One region of the Exiguobacterium sp. QJM3NY_9 genome, then DNA from elsewhere that is predicted to be linked to it. Evidence: riboswitches for the same ligand, from Rfam matches in the RefSeq annotation. Region 1 holds a riboswitch; the other holds the start of a gene.
What was found. A riboswitch is a leader RNA that binds a small molecule or an ion and turns the genes downstream of it on or off. The one in region 1 is predicted to bind lysine.
Positions count from the first base shown of each region.

Region 2: another riboswitch for lysine. It lies ahead of AC0VYQ_RS01235 (amino acid permease); the one in region 1 lies ahead of AC0VYQ_RS15175 (Na+/H+ antiporter NhaC family protein).

Region 1 is NZ_CM149679.1:2,973,505-2,981,074, forward strand. It holds gene AC0VYQ_RS15150 (glycoside hydrolase family 1 protein) at 1-1,096, opposite strand, end outside; gene celB (PTS cellobiose transporter subunit IIC) at 1,127-2,464, opposite strand; gene AC0VYQ_RS15160 (PTS sugar transporter subunit IIA) at 2,479-2,808, opposite strand; gene AC0VYQ_RS15165 (PTS sugar transporter subunit IIB) at 2,813-3,109, opposite strand; gene manA (mannose-6-phosphate isomerase, class I) at 3,260-5,068, shown strand; lysine riboswitch at 5,178-5,353, shown strand; gene AC0VYQ_RS15175 (Na+/H+ antiporter NhaC family protein) at 5,458-7,041, shown strand; gene htpG (molecular chaperone HtpG) at 7,407-7,570, opposite strand, start outside.
Region 2 is NZ_CM149679.1:213,666-221,235, reverse strand. It holds gene AC0VYQ_RS01240 (solute:sodium symporter family transporter) at 1-900, opposite strand, end outside; gene AC0VYQ_RS01235 (amino acid permease) at 1,427-2,908, opposite strand; lysine riboswitch at 3,021-3,205, opposite strand; gene AC0VYQ_RS01230 (MarR family winged helix-turn-helix transcriptional regulator) at 3,377-3,832, shown strand; gene AC0VYQ_RS01225 (diguanylate cyclase domain-containing protein) at 3,989-5,080, shown strand; gene AC0VYQ_RS01220 (TetR/AcrR family transcriptional regulator) at 5,153-5,767, opposite strand; gene AC0VYQ_RS01215 (HlyD family secretion protein) at 5,961-6,617, shown strand; gene AC0VYQ_RS01210 (DHA2 family efflux MFS transporter permease subunit) at 6,630-7,570, shown strand, end outside.

The sequences.
Region 1 (7,570 bases):
AATTCTCTCGCAGGTTCGTCAAAATATCGTAAATTCCCTTTTCGTAGATTTCCCAGCCACGATATGGATTCATTTTTCTTCCCGGCATCTCGTAATAATCGAACAGATGCTCCGGCATGAAAGGTGCATCTGGATGCGGAAGGTGCTCTTTTACTTTGATGCGTCGTGGTTGATAGTAATTAATTCCGAGTAAATCAACGGTATTTTTCGCGATGAGTTCCAGGTCACCTTGAACGACCTCGGGCAAAGCACCTTGTTGTTCCAATAAATCGACCAATTCGGCCGGGAACGTTCCGAGTACGGAAGGATCCAAGAAGGAACGATTGAACAATACATCGGCTACTTGGGCCGCTTTCACATCCCCAGCATTTTGGCTTCGAGGATAAGATGGCGTTAAATTCAAGATGATGCCAATTTCACCCGTCTGCTCTGTTTCTTTATAGGCCTGTATTGCAAGTGCACTCGATAAAATCGAATGATAGGCCACTTGAACGGCACGCTTGAAATCAACAACGTTCGGGTAATGGAAGTCGTATAAATAGCCACCTTCTACCGGGACGATCGGCTCATTATGCGTAAACCATTTATTGACACGATCTCCGAATAGTGAAAAGCACTTTTTAGCATATTCTGTATAGGCGGTGACGACGGCACGACTTTCCCAGCCACCGATGTTTTGCAGTGCAAGCGGCATATCAAAGTGATATAGATTTACGAACGGTTCGATGTCCGCTGCAATCAATTCGTCAATCACACGATTATAGAAATCAATGGCAATCGGATTCATTTCCCCCTGCCCCTCAGGAAAAAGACGTGACCAGGAAATCGAGATTCGAAACGAGTTGTGTCCGAGTTCTTTCATCAACGCAATATCTTCTTCATAACGATAATAAAAATCAGAGGCTACCGTTGCATTTACACCATCAAAAAAGCGATTCGGTTCTTGTTCGTACCAATGATCCCAAATGTTCGGTCCTTTTCCACCATCAAATGCTGCACCTTCCGTTTGTGTCGCTGAAGCTGCTGTTCCCCACCAAAAATCTGCAGGGAACGTATACTTTTGTTCTTTTGCCGTCGTAACTTCCGTTTGATTCATCTCATCCACGTCCTATCTCTATTTTTGAATTCAACCTACATGTTGATTTTCATCTCCGGCAACATTCGCTTCTTCTCGTTCTTTTTTCATATTCAAGCGGTCAATGAAGACTAGGAAAGGGAACCACACTGCCATGATAATGGCGAAGTTGACGAGTTGTAACAATCCGCCCGCCAGTGAATTCGTTGCCATCATGCCACTGATAAACATCGGCACCGTCCAAGGCACAGCAACTCCTGTTGGCGGCGGAACGATTCCTGTCGACATCGCAAAATAAGTAACGGTTACGGTAATCAACGGTGCAAAAATCCAGGGAATCATGATGAGAGGATTCATGACGATCGGTAATCCGAAAATGATTGGTTCATTGACGTTAAAGATTCCGGGTCCGATTGACAACTTACCGATTTGCTTCAACTGTTTTGAGCGCATGAAGAGGAGGATTGCGACGACGACAGCCAGTGTCGAACCGGAACCACCAATTCCAACTGTATAAATTTCAATGAATTGTTTACTGATGATATTCGGGAGTTCTCCATTCGCCGTATAGGCGTTTAAGTTTTCAAGTGACAAAGTGTTCCAGATCGGATCCATGACCGAATTGACGATAACTTGACCATGCAGGCCGAAGAACCAAAACAATTGAACAAAAAAGATGGCGATTAATGTCGGAACTAAACCGTTCCCAAGATTCACGAGTGGTTTTTGAACTAAATTAAAGATTAAATCGTGGAGATTCGTGTCTAAAAGCGAGGTGATAGCGATGTTAATGCCAAGGAAAATGGAAAGTGTCAAAAGTGCAGGCACAAGAGCTGAAAATGATTTAGCCACAGCAGTCGGCACACCAGCCGGCATTTTAATCGTCCAGTTTTTTTGAACGACAAATCGATAAATTTCTCCTGCTAAGAACCCTGTCATCATTGCAAGGAACATGCCTTTTGCACCGAGACGGTCAAGTGGAATGACATTTCCGACAGGATCAGCAACATTTTCGACTGCTACAAAGAAAGGTGTTAAAAGTAAAAAAGAAACAAGGGCGATTACACCACCAAAAACAGCTTCTACATCATAGCTTTTCGAGAGATAATATCCGATACCGAAGACGACGAATAGTGACATGATTCCCATCGTCGCCGAAGGGGCGTTTCCTAATGAAGTTTTAAAAGCATCCAATACTCCAGGCGACATAAATTTATCTAAGAATGGTAAATTCGCAATAACAACGATTAATGAACCGAACATCGTAATCGGAAAAGCGAGCATGAACGCGTCACGTAACGTCTGAAGATAGCGGCTATTGTTTAAATATGCCGCAATCGGCATCAGGAAACGACTCAACAAATCGAACCACTTACTATTACCAGCCATTTCAATCCCTCCTCTTATTTTTGAGAAAACTTATGTTCCATCATTTCAACTAATCCTGACGTCAAATCAAGCATCGTTTGTGTCGACATCAAATGATCTTCTGCATGCAAAAGCAGTAAAGACAATGTCGTCGGCTCACCGCTCGCTTCTTTTTGGACTTGACCGAAATGAATCTGGTGCGCTTCTTGCAACTGTTCTCGGGCATCTGTTAATAACCGCTCAAATGCCTCAAATGATTCTTCCTTGTACACTTCGATTGCTTCACGAATCGTACTTCGCGCATTTCCACTATGCAAAATCATCATGAACGCTACTTGTTCCATCGTCTGTTCATTTGTTTTCATTTCTTCACCCCATCAACTTAACGGCTTGTTCATAGGCCGCTTTTCCGTCGGCCATTCCGTACGCCATCATATCGATGACTTCGACTGGTTTATCTGTCGCTTGTTGAAATTTTGATAATAAAAAGCGCATTTGTGGACCAATCAATACAACATCTGCTCCATCCATTTCTTTTAAAGCTTGGTCTTGACCGACTGCCCAAATTGTCGCCTCTTCACCAAGTGATTGGGCATGTTCCTGCATCTTAGTGACGAGAATACTCGTCGACATTCCTGAACTACACGCCAACATGATTTTTTTCATTTCAACCATTCCTTCCGCGTTTTGGAATCGCTTACAACTTTGATTATACGGATTTTAACATCCATGTCTATACTTGATTTTTATTTTGTTTATTTTTATTTTTAAAAAGTGTAGTGTTGTAATCGAAAACAACTTGGAGGAGGAACAATCATGGAAGAACTGATTTGTTTTGAGCCGATTTTACAGGAGCGGATATGGGGTGGATGTAAGCTTGGTGCATATGGATTTGATACGTTAGGCAAACAAAACATCGGTGAAGCTTGGACCTTGGCTGATCACCAAAACGGGCAAACCAAGGTGAATGCCGGACGTTTTTCCGGTGATGCACTACGGGATTTATGGTCAAATCACCCTGAAATCTTTGGGGTGGACACAACGGAAGCTTTTCCTTTACTCATTAAGTGGATTGACGCTGCGGATGATTTGTCCGTTCAAGTCCATCCTGACGATCATGATGCCTGTCGCCTAGAAGGACAGCCTTACGGGAAAAACGAATGCTGGTATATCGTCGATTGTCCGGCAGACGCCACCATTATTTATGGGCATGACTTCAAAACAAAAGCTGATTTGTTGCACGCTGTCCGTGAAGACGATTTAACTTCCGGCTTAATTGATTTGCCTGTTTCACCCGGCGATTTTTTTTACGTTCCAGCAGGTACTGTTCATGCTTTAACCGAAGGGTGTCTTGTCATCGAAATCCAGCAGAACTCTGATACCACGTACCGGTTGTACGATTACGATCGAATTGACCATTCGACCAACAAACCGCGTCAACTCCACCTTAAAGAAGCACTCGAAGTCATTCAATTTCCTCATTTCCAGTACGAGGAGCCTTATGTACCGACCTCTTTTTGTTCAAGACTACTGACAACCAACGCCTATTTTTTTGTCGAGGAATGGGCCATCCATGACATGATTACGATTGCACCACGAACTTCCTTCCAAGTCATCACTATCATCAGTGGCACGCTGATCATCAACCAATTGCGTTATACCACCGGAGACACGGTTCTGATTCCGGCAAAAGTAACTTGTACCGTTTCTGGAAAGGGGAAACTTCTATTGACTGGTCCAAATCCAACACCGAAACAACGACTTCACATCGGAATTGATCTTGGTGGGACTCACACGCGTGTTGCCGCAATCAATCAGCACCATGTCGTAAAACAATATCGATTTTTGACAGAGGCGGCTGCTGGCCCGGACTATACAATTAATCATTTAAGACAAGCCATCCAAAAGCTACTTGAAGAATTTGAAGTCGAACGAATTGGTATCGCAGCGCCTGGTCCGCTTGATGTAGCAACGGGTCGGCTATTGTCACCTCCGAACCTGCCGGGTTGGGACGATGTACATTTGGTTCGCCCGTTAGAAGAGTTCTTCAACATCCCGGTTTCCCTTGAAAATGATGCAAATGCCGCCGCGCTCGGCGAAGCATTGTTCGGGGCAGGCCAAGACTATGCATCCATCTATTACATGACAGTCAGTACAGGAATCGGTGGCGGATATGTCTATCAAAAGACGTTGATTCGAGGCGCACACGGATACGCTGGTGAAATCGGAAATACGATCATCGATGCTTCTGGACCGGAACACCCTGTCTTGAACAAAGGCTCACTCGAAGGATTAGCAAGCGGTACGGCTCTTCAGACACGGGCTGATTTGTTGAACGAGCGGTCTGTCGCAACACTTCTTCGCAATCCACTGGAAAGACTTCGCTTCGTTAACCATTTAGCAACAGGCATCGCGAACATCATTCATACACTTGATCCGGAAGCTGTCATCATCGGCGGCGGTGTTACGGCTTCCGCCGATTTATTTTGGGAGGAGCTCTTACAAGCCGTCAATGCCCGTCTCTACCCGACGTTACGTCAAAAAACAATCATCCGCTTAGCTGCATTGGAAGGAAATGCCGGTGTCATCGGTGCTGCCCATTTAAATCGGATGAACGCCGAATAACTTCATTGTTCCTTTTGAACAGACTTTACTACTTTTTTTAAAAACAGACTTGAAACTTTTTTCTGAAATATGATAAGGTTTTCTTATTAAAAGAATATGACTATTCTATCGATGAGGTAGAGGCGCGGTCTTAATGAGTATTTGATCTGAGGATGACAACGAGGACGATCAAGGAAAGGTAATGCTGCCGAAGTATCGTCAAGTGTCTGACTTGGTGGTACTGGTCGAATTGGGAAATACCCGTTCGATTGCCATACGTGTTTTGTATGGAGCGCTCCAATTCGGCTAAGAAAGACGCATCCAGCAAGGGTGTCGGCTTTGTTGCCGGTGCCCTTGCTTTTTTGTATGCAATGGGTCTCATCTTCTAAAAAAAGAGGAGGAACCACACAATGGTCAATTATTCAGATTCAATCGTTGCGCTCATTCCAGCTGTCATTGCAATCGCACTTGCAATCGTGACGCGCAAAGTCGTTATTTCACTTGGTGTCGGTATTTTGATTGGTGCTTTATTGCTGCATAGCTTTAATCCAATCGATACGGTCGTCTATCTCGGCAAAAACATCTTTAGTCTATTTTGGGCGGATGGGGCGTTAAATGAATGGAACGTCTTATTACTCATCTTCTTACTATTACTCGGTGTTCTATCGACGCTTATCCAAACATCGGGCGGTGCACATGCCTTCGGTGAATGGGCAACAACACACGTCAAGACAGCGCGCGGCGCTCGCCTCGCAGCATTTGGTTTAGGTATTTTAATCTTCATCGATGATTACTTCAACAGTCTTGCTGTCGGGAATGTCAGTCGTCCGTTAACGGACCGTCGTGGCGTCTCGCGTGCAAAACTTGCTTATATTATTGACTCGACGGCTGCTCCAGTCTGTGTCATCAGCCCGCTTTCAAGTTGGGGAGCGTTCATCATCTCGATCATCGCTGGTATCTTAACGACACATTCGATTACGGAGTATTCCGCATTCAGTGCTTTCATGATGATCGTGCCACTCAACTTCTATGCGATTTTCGCTCTATTGCTGACGCTTTACATCGCGTACACAGGGATTGCGGTCGGACCGATGCGGACGCATGAACTTCGTGCATTAAAAGGTGAACTTTTCGACGCAAGTAAAGGAACACCGATGGGGATGGCAGAGGAAGTCAAAGAACACGAAGGTGGAAAAGTACGTGACCTCGTCGTTCCGATTATCGTTCTCGTCATTGCAACGGTTTCCGCATTACTCTTTACCGGTGCTCAGGCACTCGCTGCTGACAATCGTGCATTTACGTTGATTGGTGCATTTGAAGCGACAGACGTAACACGTTCACTCGTTGCTGGTGTCGTCATCAGTTTAGTCGTTGCTTTCCTGATGTTGATTGGTCGGAAAATCCCGGCGCGCGAATACGGACACAGCATCTGGGCTGGGATGAAATCCATGTGGCCTGCTGTCGTCATCTTATTATTCGCTTGGACAATCATCGCTGTTATCGGTGACATGAAAACAGGTGAGTACTTAGCAAGCTTCGTCAGTAAGTCGATTTCTGCTTCGTACCTCCCCTTCTTATTGTTCTTGATTGCAAGCTTAATGGCATTCTCGACAGGTACAAGTTGGGGAACATTCGGTATCATGCTGCCGATCGGTGCTGACCTCATCATGGCGGTCGAACCGAATCTCTTACTTCCGACGCTCGCTGCCGTTCTTGCCGGATCCGTCTTCGGAGACCACTGTTCACCAATTTCCGATACGACGATTCTCAGTTCGACAGGTGCCGGTTCGCATCATATCGATCACGTCACGACACAACTTCCGTATGCGTTGGTTGGTGCAGCGACATCGGCAGTCGGCTACCTTGTGCTCGGTTTAACCGATTCATCAATCATCGGCTTCATCGGTGCACTTATCGCCTTCTTACTCGCACTCGTCGTCCTGAATGTCGTCTCGAAACGTGGCAAAGTACCAACTGAACTTCGCGCTGAATAATAAAAAAGTAACGCTCAGCTTAGCCGAGACGAGAAAAAAAGAAGGGATTGCCATCTACGATGATGTGCAATCCCTTTTTTAAGTTGTAGACAACATGGTATGAAGAAATAAAAAGCGTCTTTTTTTCGTTGCTTTCCTCGGGCGAGGCGCAAGCCGTTGCTCCTTAATCCTCACGGACAACGAGCAGGGTCTTGCCTGCCTCTGAAAGTGCGTTAAAAACGCACTTTTCCCCGTAGGAGTCAACGAAACGTGATGCTTTTTAGGTAATACCGTGAGAGAAATCCAGGAAAGCACGAACGAATTGCAATTCGATATCGCATGTTCACGCTTCATAAGAGTTTGTCTACACGCTGAAGCGATCATTCTTACACCATCAAGGCACACACTTCATTTGCAAACGCAACTGGATCTTCGATTGGCAAGCCTTCCATGAGCAACGCTTGTTGGTACATTAATTTCGTATAGCGTTCAAATTTCGGACGGTCTTTTTTAAAGGCCGTTTCAATGGCTTCGAAGACGTCATGTGACG
Region 2 (7,570 bases), 290 kb from region 1:
CAACATGAATACCGGGACGAGTAGTTTCAGGAAGCCTGTCATCAAGACACCCTTTTGTCCCTCTTTTAAGTCCTTTGCTCCAAGCACGCGCTGAATCACATATTGATTAAGTGACCAATAGAAGAGATTCGCAAACAAAATTCCTGTAAAAATCGAAAAGAACGGAACGGCATCGGTTGACGACCCAATCGCATTCAATTTTTCAGGGTGTGTCGTTGCGAGACGCTTCATCCCGTCGACCATATTCCCGTCCCCGAGTGCAAAAAAACCAAGAATCGGAACGAGGAAACCGATGATGACAAGGCCGACTCCATTTAATGTATCGGATACGGCGACAGCCCGTAGTCCTCCGAAAATTGCATAGATGGCCCCGATGATCCCGACAACCCAAATGACGAGCCACAGCGACTGCGTATAACTCAATCCAAATAACTCCGGTACGTTAAACAGTTGTAAGACGGCAATCCCGCCGGAGTAAAGCATCGATGGAATCGTCACGCACATGTAGCCAAGTAAGAATAAGAGCACCGTCATCCGCCGGACCGTTTCATCATAGCGCTGACTTAAAAATTCAGGTAACGTCGAAATCCCCATCCCCAAAAACTTAGGCAACAGGTAGATCGCCATGATGATGGCAGCAAACCCTGCCGTGACTTCCCACGCCATGCTCGACATATTCCCCATGAACGACTGACCGTTCAAACCAATCAGTTGTTCTGCCGAAAGGTTGGTCAGAAGCAAGGAACCGGCAATAAAGATTCCGCTTAGTCCACGTCCTGCCAAAAAATATTCGTCAACTCCCTGTTCCTTGCCTCGTGTCATGCGATAGGATACATAAGCAACGAGCGCCATGAAGAACGCGGCCGAACCCAGTGTCAAAATCAATTCATATGTACTCATTTCACACTTCCTCCATCCCGATTGTTTTAGTAGATTTACCGTAAAGAATTTATTCCTTATTTTTACTTTATTGAAACAATATTTTTAAATAAAAATAAAATTATTAAAAAGAAATAATCCGATTACAGATTGACATACTTGCAGGGACATATCATGGAAAGAAACTAAAAAAATCTTTCGGAAAACCACTCGGTTCTTTTATACACAAAAACCCTCTCGCAAGTGAGAGGGTTTTTGTGTGTAGACAAACTATTAAGAAGCGTAAACATGCGATAATGAGAGACAATCCGTCACGATACTACCTAAAAAGCGTCATGTTTCGTTGACTCCTAAGGGAAAAGTGCGTTTTCAACGCACTGTCAGAGGCAGGCAAGACCCTGCTCATTGTCCGTTAGGATCAAGGAGCAACGGCTTGCGCCTCGCCCGAGGAAAGCAACGAAAAAAGACGCTTGATCTCCCGATTCCCGATAACACTTTGCTTATAGTCTGACCTCTCGTAAGCGAGAGGGTCCTTTAGCTTATCCTATTATTTTTTCGGATGTTTCGGAAACTCCATCTCATCATACCGGACAACCGATGTCCGGTGTTTGACTTTATGTCCGAGCCAGAAGACCAAGAATAACGGAATTCCGATATACGTTGCTGCAATCCCAACCCAGTCGATTTGATCAGCGAGGAACGCGGCATAGTTTTGCCCAACGATAACGAGGAAACATAGGCCAAATGCGAATAGCGGACCAAACGGGAACGCCGGTGCAACGTACGGTAAGTCACGTAACGCATGCCCTTGGGCGACGAAACCTTTTCGGAAACGGTAATGACTGATCGCGATCCCGAGCCACGCGATAAATCCTGTCATTCCGGAAGCATTCAGTAACCAAAGATAAACTTGTCCACCGAACATCGACGTCAAGAAACAAAGCGCACCAATCGCCCCTGTCGCGAGTAACGCATTCCGCGGCACACCGTTTTTTGAGACTTTCGCAAATAGTTTCGGTGCATCACCTTGTCGTGCCAGTGTGTAGAGCATCCGGGTTGAAGCATACATCCCGGAGTTCCCGGCAGACAAGACGGACGTCAAGATGACCGCATTCATCAATGCTGCTGCAAACACGAGTCCTGCTTTTTCGAAGACGAGTGTGAACGGACTGACGGCAACATCCGTAATATCATTTGAGACAAGATTTGGACTTGTGTATGGAATCAACATTCCGATGACGAAGATCGCAAATACATAAAATAATAAAATCCGCCAAAACACTTGTTTAACTGCTTTCGGGACATTTTTTTCCGGATCTTCCGACTCGCCTGCTGCGATTCCGACGAGCTCCGTCCCTTGAAAGCTAAAACCTGCGACAAGAATGATACCGATGACAGCTGGAATCCCTCCGACAAACGGTGCATCACCTAAGCCAAAGTTTTTGAAGCCTGCTGGTGGCTCCGAAGTAAAGATACCAAAAATCATCGCGACTCCTACACCAAGAAACACGATGACCGTGACGACTTTAATCATCGCAAACCAGTATTCGGCTTCACCGAATCCTTTGACCGAAAAATAATTTAATCCAATCATTAAAAGTAAAAACAGCGCGCTAAAATAGACGCCCGGAATGTTCGGGAACCAGTAATGCATGACGATTTGTGCTGCGACGAGCTCGACGGCAATCGTGACGGCCCAGTTGTACCAGTAGTTCCATCCTAAGGCGAATCCGAATGAAGGGTCGACGAACTTCGTCCCGTACGTCGAGAACGATCCTGCGACCGGCATATAGGCGGCCATCTCCCCAAGGCTCGTCATCAAGAAGTAGACCATCAATCCGACGATTGTATAAGAAAGTAACGCACCGCCCGGTCCTGCCGCTGCAACAGAGGCACCTGACGCGATGAATAAACCGGTCCCAATCGCTCCGCCAATTGCAATCATCGACATATGCCGGGCTTGAAGCCCTCGTTGTAGCCCTTCTGCTGTGGAATCAAGGGGGTGTTGTTGCTGTTGTAAATTGTTCATGTTTGTCGCTTCTCTCTTTTTATAATTTTTGAGAGGGCGCAAAAAAGCGCCCTCACCTTCCAAGAGGAAGATGAGAACGCAACATATCGATGATGCGTCTCATTCTACCGTCGTGAAAGATAGCTCCCCATAAACCGCAAACGGTTCATGACAGTATTAGACCTGTTTGATCTAATCCCAATCGCTGACTTTCAAAGTAGTCTACGATTTCGGCAATTCTTCCTTTTGAGCTATTTCATCTGCCGCTTGACGACATCCGTAACCCGACTCATAAAAATCGCAACCTCCATCCCACTGGTTGAGTGAGAACTAATTAAGTTGATTTACTAATTCATTACTTCGACATAGTACATAATATGTTTCTTGTTTGTCAATTTATATTTTTGAATCCTAGCGTGTTCATAGTAAAATTCCGATATTTTTAGTACACTAAATGGTAGAAGGTAGTACAGAAAGGATGTTGCTCAGATGGGACAAGAACAACATGACCAATTGACATATCGATTAGAAGAACAAATGCGCGTGATTCTCCGGACGTTGCGCCGTGAGTTGAATCAACTGTTTGAAGGTACTGCCACGCGAAGTGAATTCTTCATCTTACGCAGCTTATCTGAAAACGGCCCCCAGCGTCCGACATTACTCGCGGAACAGTTCGAACTCGCGACAAGTCAGGTCACCGCTTTGACAGATAAACTGTATAAGACCGGTTTTGTGACACGGACACGCTCGACGGAAGATCGTCGTTCAATCGTCCTCGCCTTGACTGACGAGGGAGAGGCCGCTTTTCGGAATCTCGAAGTCGTCCGTCGCACATATCTTCAGGAGCGATTCGGCACTTTATCTGAAGAAGAACTGAACGTGATGATTCATGTATTTGATAAAATCCTTGCGACAATGGATGAAGAAGTCGTCTCATCCAATTAATAAAGTAAGAATTACGAGAAAAACAGGTGTTTTATGCTGTTTTTCTTTTTTTATTCTAAACATTCAGACCTCCTATACCGTTAGTAGAACGAGTATACTCAAAGTATATAATTGGAAGTATACTGCAGGGGGAGTTGGGAGGATTTGTTGTCTATTATGAATAACTTCATCATAAATTTTTGTCTCTTATTCACGACGATCACGCTTTTATTTTTACCTTTTCGAAATCAACCAAGAATTACACCAAAATCAAAGCTTGAATCACGCCTTATTTTAGGTTGTGTAGCTGGTGCAATTGCTGTACTCCTCATGTTCAACAGCATTCAAATTGATATTGCCCGGATTGACTTACGCATCATTCCTGTCGCGATTGCCACATTATTTGGCGGATTGCCTAGTGCCCTCATCACGGGAGTCATGATTATCGGAACGCGTTTTTTAATTACACCTGCTGATCAAATCGAAGGAGCGATTCTCGCTTCCGTCATCATGGTTTTATTCATTTTGACAATTGGCATAGCACGCAGATTTTTACGTAATACATTGCTGACCTTTGAATTAATGATTGGAATCGGTATTCTCTATTCGTTACCAGCCATCTATGCACTGACAAACAGTTGGGAAACGTTTTTCAAAGTATCGGTTACGTACATTTTCTTTAATTTATTAGCCGGACTCGTCACCTATCGCTTATTAGCCGAACTGCGACGACATTTTGAAAATATCCAGTACCAGCAAAAACTTGCGATGACCGACGCCTTGACGGGTCTCGCCAATCGCCGACGTCTGGACGACTCGCTATCACTCGTCGGATCGGATGACGACGGATATTCACTTATCCTGATCGATATCGATTTCTTCAAACACGTTAACGATACATATGGTCACGATGCCGGCGACGATGTGTTGCGACAACTCGGAACGACACTTGCCTCTATCGTTCGTCCGGATGATTTAGTCGGTCGGTACGGCGGAGAAGAATTCTTGATCATTTTACCGAATACATCATTGAAGGATGCGAAGAAAATCTCTGAATTAGCGCGGACGACAGTCGCCCGTAACCTGTTCCCGACTGCAAATGTACCTGATTTGAAGATTACGATTTCGTTAGGAATTGCCCATTCGGGTGGATCCCATACATCACTTGAAGCATTGCAACAAGCGGATAAAGCACTCTATGCTTCAAAAGAGCACGGACGTAACCAAAGTACGATTTATACGAAACAGCTGGAATTCCGTCAAGCGTAATCTAACGTTATATCCGACTAGCACCAAAAGCGCCATTCCCTCACATCGGAATGGCGCTTTTTAGTTCATTTTTTAGACAGTCCCTGGACGTGTCTGAGGAAAACCAATACTTTCAACTGTTCCGAAGACGATCATCTGACTGAGCTGATTTGCCATATACTCGGAGGAATACGGACGATCATTTCGTAACCACGACATCAAGAGCCCGAGTTGACCACCAATGACGTAGTTCAGTAATAAATCCCGATCCACCGGAACAGAGACACTTGTCGTCTCCCGGAAAGCAAGACGGTAGTTTTCTTTTAACGTATCCAAGAAACGTGAGATGAACGTCTTGACTGTTCCTTGGAGCAGCATCGTCCGGTAAAAGCGCTCGTTTTGCTCAATGTGGATGAACAAACGTGCAAAGTAACGACTGACGCGTTCGACTGTCGGAGGCTCGGCCGATTGTTTTCCTGTAATCCGAATCGCTTCTGCGAGCAACGTCATGTGTTCCTCAACGATTTGATCCAGCAAATCGTATTTATCTTTATAGTGCGCATAGAAGGTCGAACGATTGACCTCAGCACCATCCGTCAACATTTTGACGGTGATCGTCGAAAAGGAATGGTGTTCAAGTAAATGAAATAGCTCTGTCGTAATACGTTCACGTGAACGTTTAGGACGCGGATCGCACGACTGATTCATTTAAAATTCAGCTCCTTTTTACGTATTGTATCCGTTAACAAAGACTTTTCCAACATTTTGTCGGAAATTGTTGGTTGTTTGTTTGTTATGCACCCATATAATTAACTGTATTAACTACTCCTCCCCAGAGGAGTCTTTTTTATGAGACCGCACTGGGGCGATCAGCTAGTAACAGAAAGGATGCAACTTACTCATGAACATGAAGAAATTATTAATCATCAATATTTTAACGCTCGTCGTTTTAATTGGTGGTGGCGCAATCGGTTATTATTACTACGATCAAGCAACAAGTTACGTCAAAACAGAAAATGCCAAAATCGACGGTAAGATGATTACAATTGCTAGTCCTGGCGCTGGAAAACTCACTGACTGGACGGCAAAAACAGGACAGACACTCGATAACGGGGCGACACTTGGTCACGTCATGATGGCACAAACTGGTCAAAAACCGGTTGATGCGTCAATCGAAATGCCAGCAAAAGCAACCGTCGTTCAGTCGATGGCGACAGAGAACGGTTTTGTTGGTGCCGGTACGCCGCTCGCTTACGGATTTAACTTAAATGAATTATGGGTCACAGCAAACGTCGAAGAAACAGAAATCGATGAAGTCAAAGTCGGTCAAGCCGTCGATGTCTATGTCGATAGTTATCCCGATACAACACTTTCGGGTGAAGTCGAACAAATCGGGATGACAACAGCAGGCACGTTCTCGATGATGCCGTCATCGAATGGAAACGCAAACTATACAAAAGTCGCGCAAGTGATTCCCGTGAAGGTGTCGCTCTCACAAGAAAAATCACTCGACATTCGCCCTGGTATGAATGTGACCGTCCGCATTCATAAGGATTAAGGAGGGACGCTTATGTCTACGACCTTCCTCTTTGGATACATTGTGTTCATGCTTGTCACGTTCCTTGCAGTCAATTTGATTGCACGCCGGGCACGGCAACCGCGGGTAGCTGGCGCAGGAGGTCCGGCGCTTGATGAAACATTGATTGAAGCAGAAGCGGTTGGCGCGATTCCAGCCGCCCCTGCTCCGCAAGCGCAAGCGACGATTTCAACGGAAAACATCAGTATCCCGAAAGTCATCACTGTCCTGTTAATTGGAATGTTCATCGCGATTTTGAATCAGACATTAATCAACGTCGCTCTTCCTGTCTTGATCAACGACTTCAACGTCACGACGTCGACAGCACAGTGGTTGACGACCGGATTCATGCTCGTCAACGGGATCTTGATTCCAATCAGTGCGTTCCTCATGCGAAGCTATACGTTTCGCCGCTTGTTTCTCGTCTCGATGACGTTGTTCTTCTTCGGATCGATCATTTGTTCGATGGCGATGAACTTCCCGGTCATGATGATTGGACGTGTGGTCCAAGCAGCCGGGGCCGGTGTCTTGATGCCGCTCGGTACGAACGTCTTCATGACATTGTTCCCACCCCATAAACGGGGAGCTGCGATGGGCATGCTCGGGATTGCGATGATTCTTGCACCGGCAATCGGACCAACGATCACAGGATATGTCATTCAAAACTACGATTGGCACGTCATGTTCTATGCAATGGCCTTCTTTGGTCTCTTAACACTTTTACTTGGATTTGCCTGGTTCAAACTCGTCCAACCGTTATCAAAACCAAAGTTCGATGTCCTCGGTGTTGTCTTTAGTACGATCGGGTTTGGTAGTCTCTTATACGGATTCAGTGAAGCCGGAAACGACGGTTGGGACAGCCCTGTCGTCATCAGTACGATCGTCATCGGGTTACTTGGTATTGCCGCCTTCGCTTTGCGTGAGCTTGCGATGGA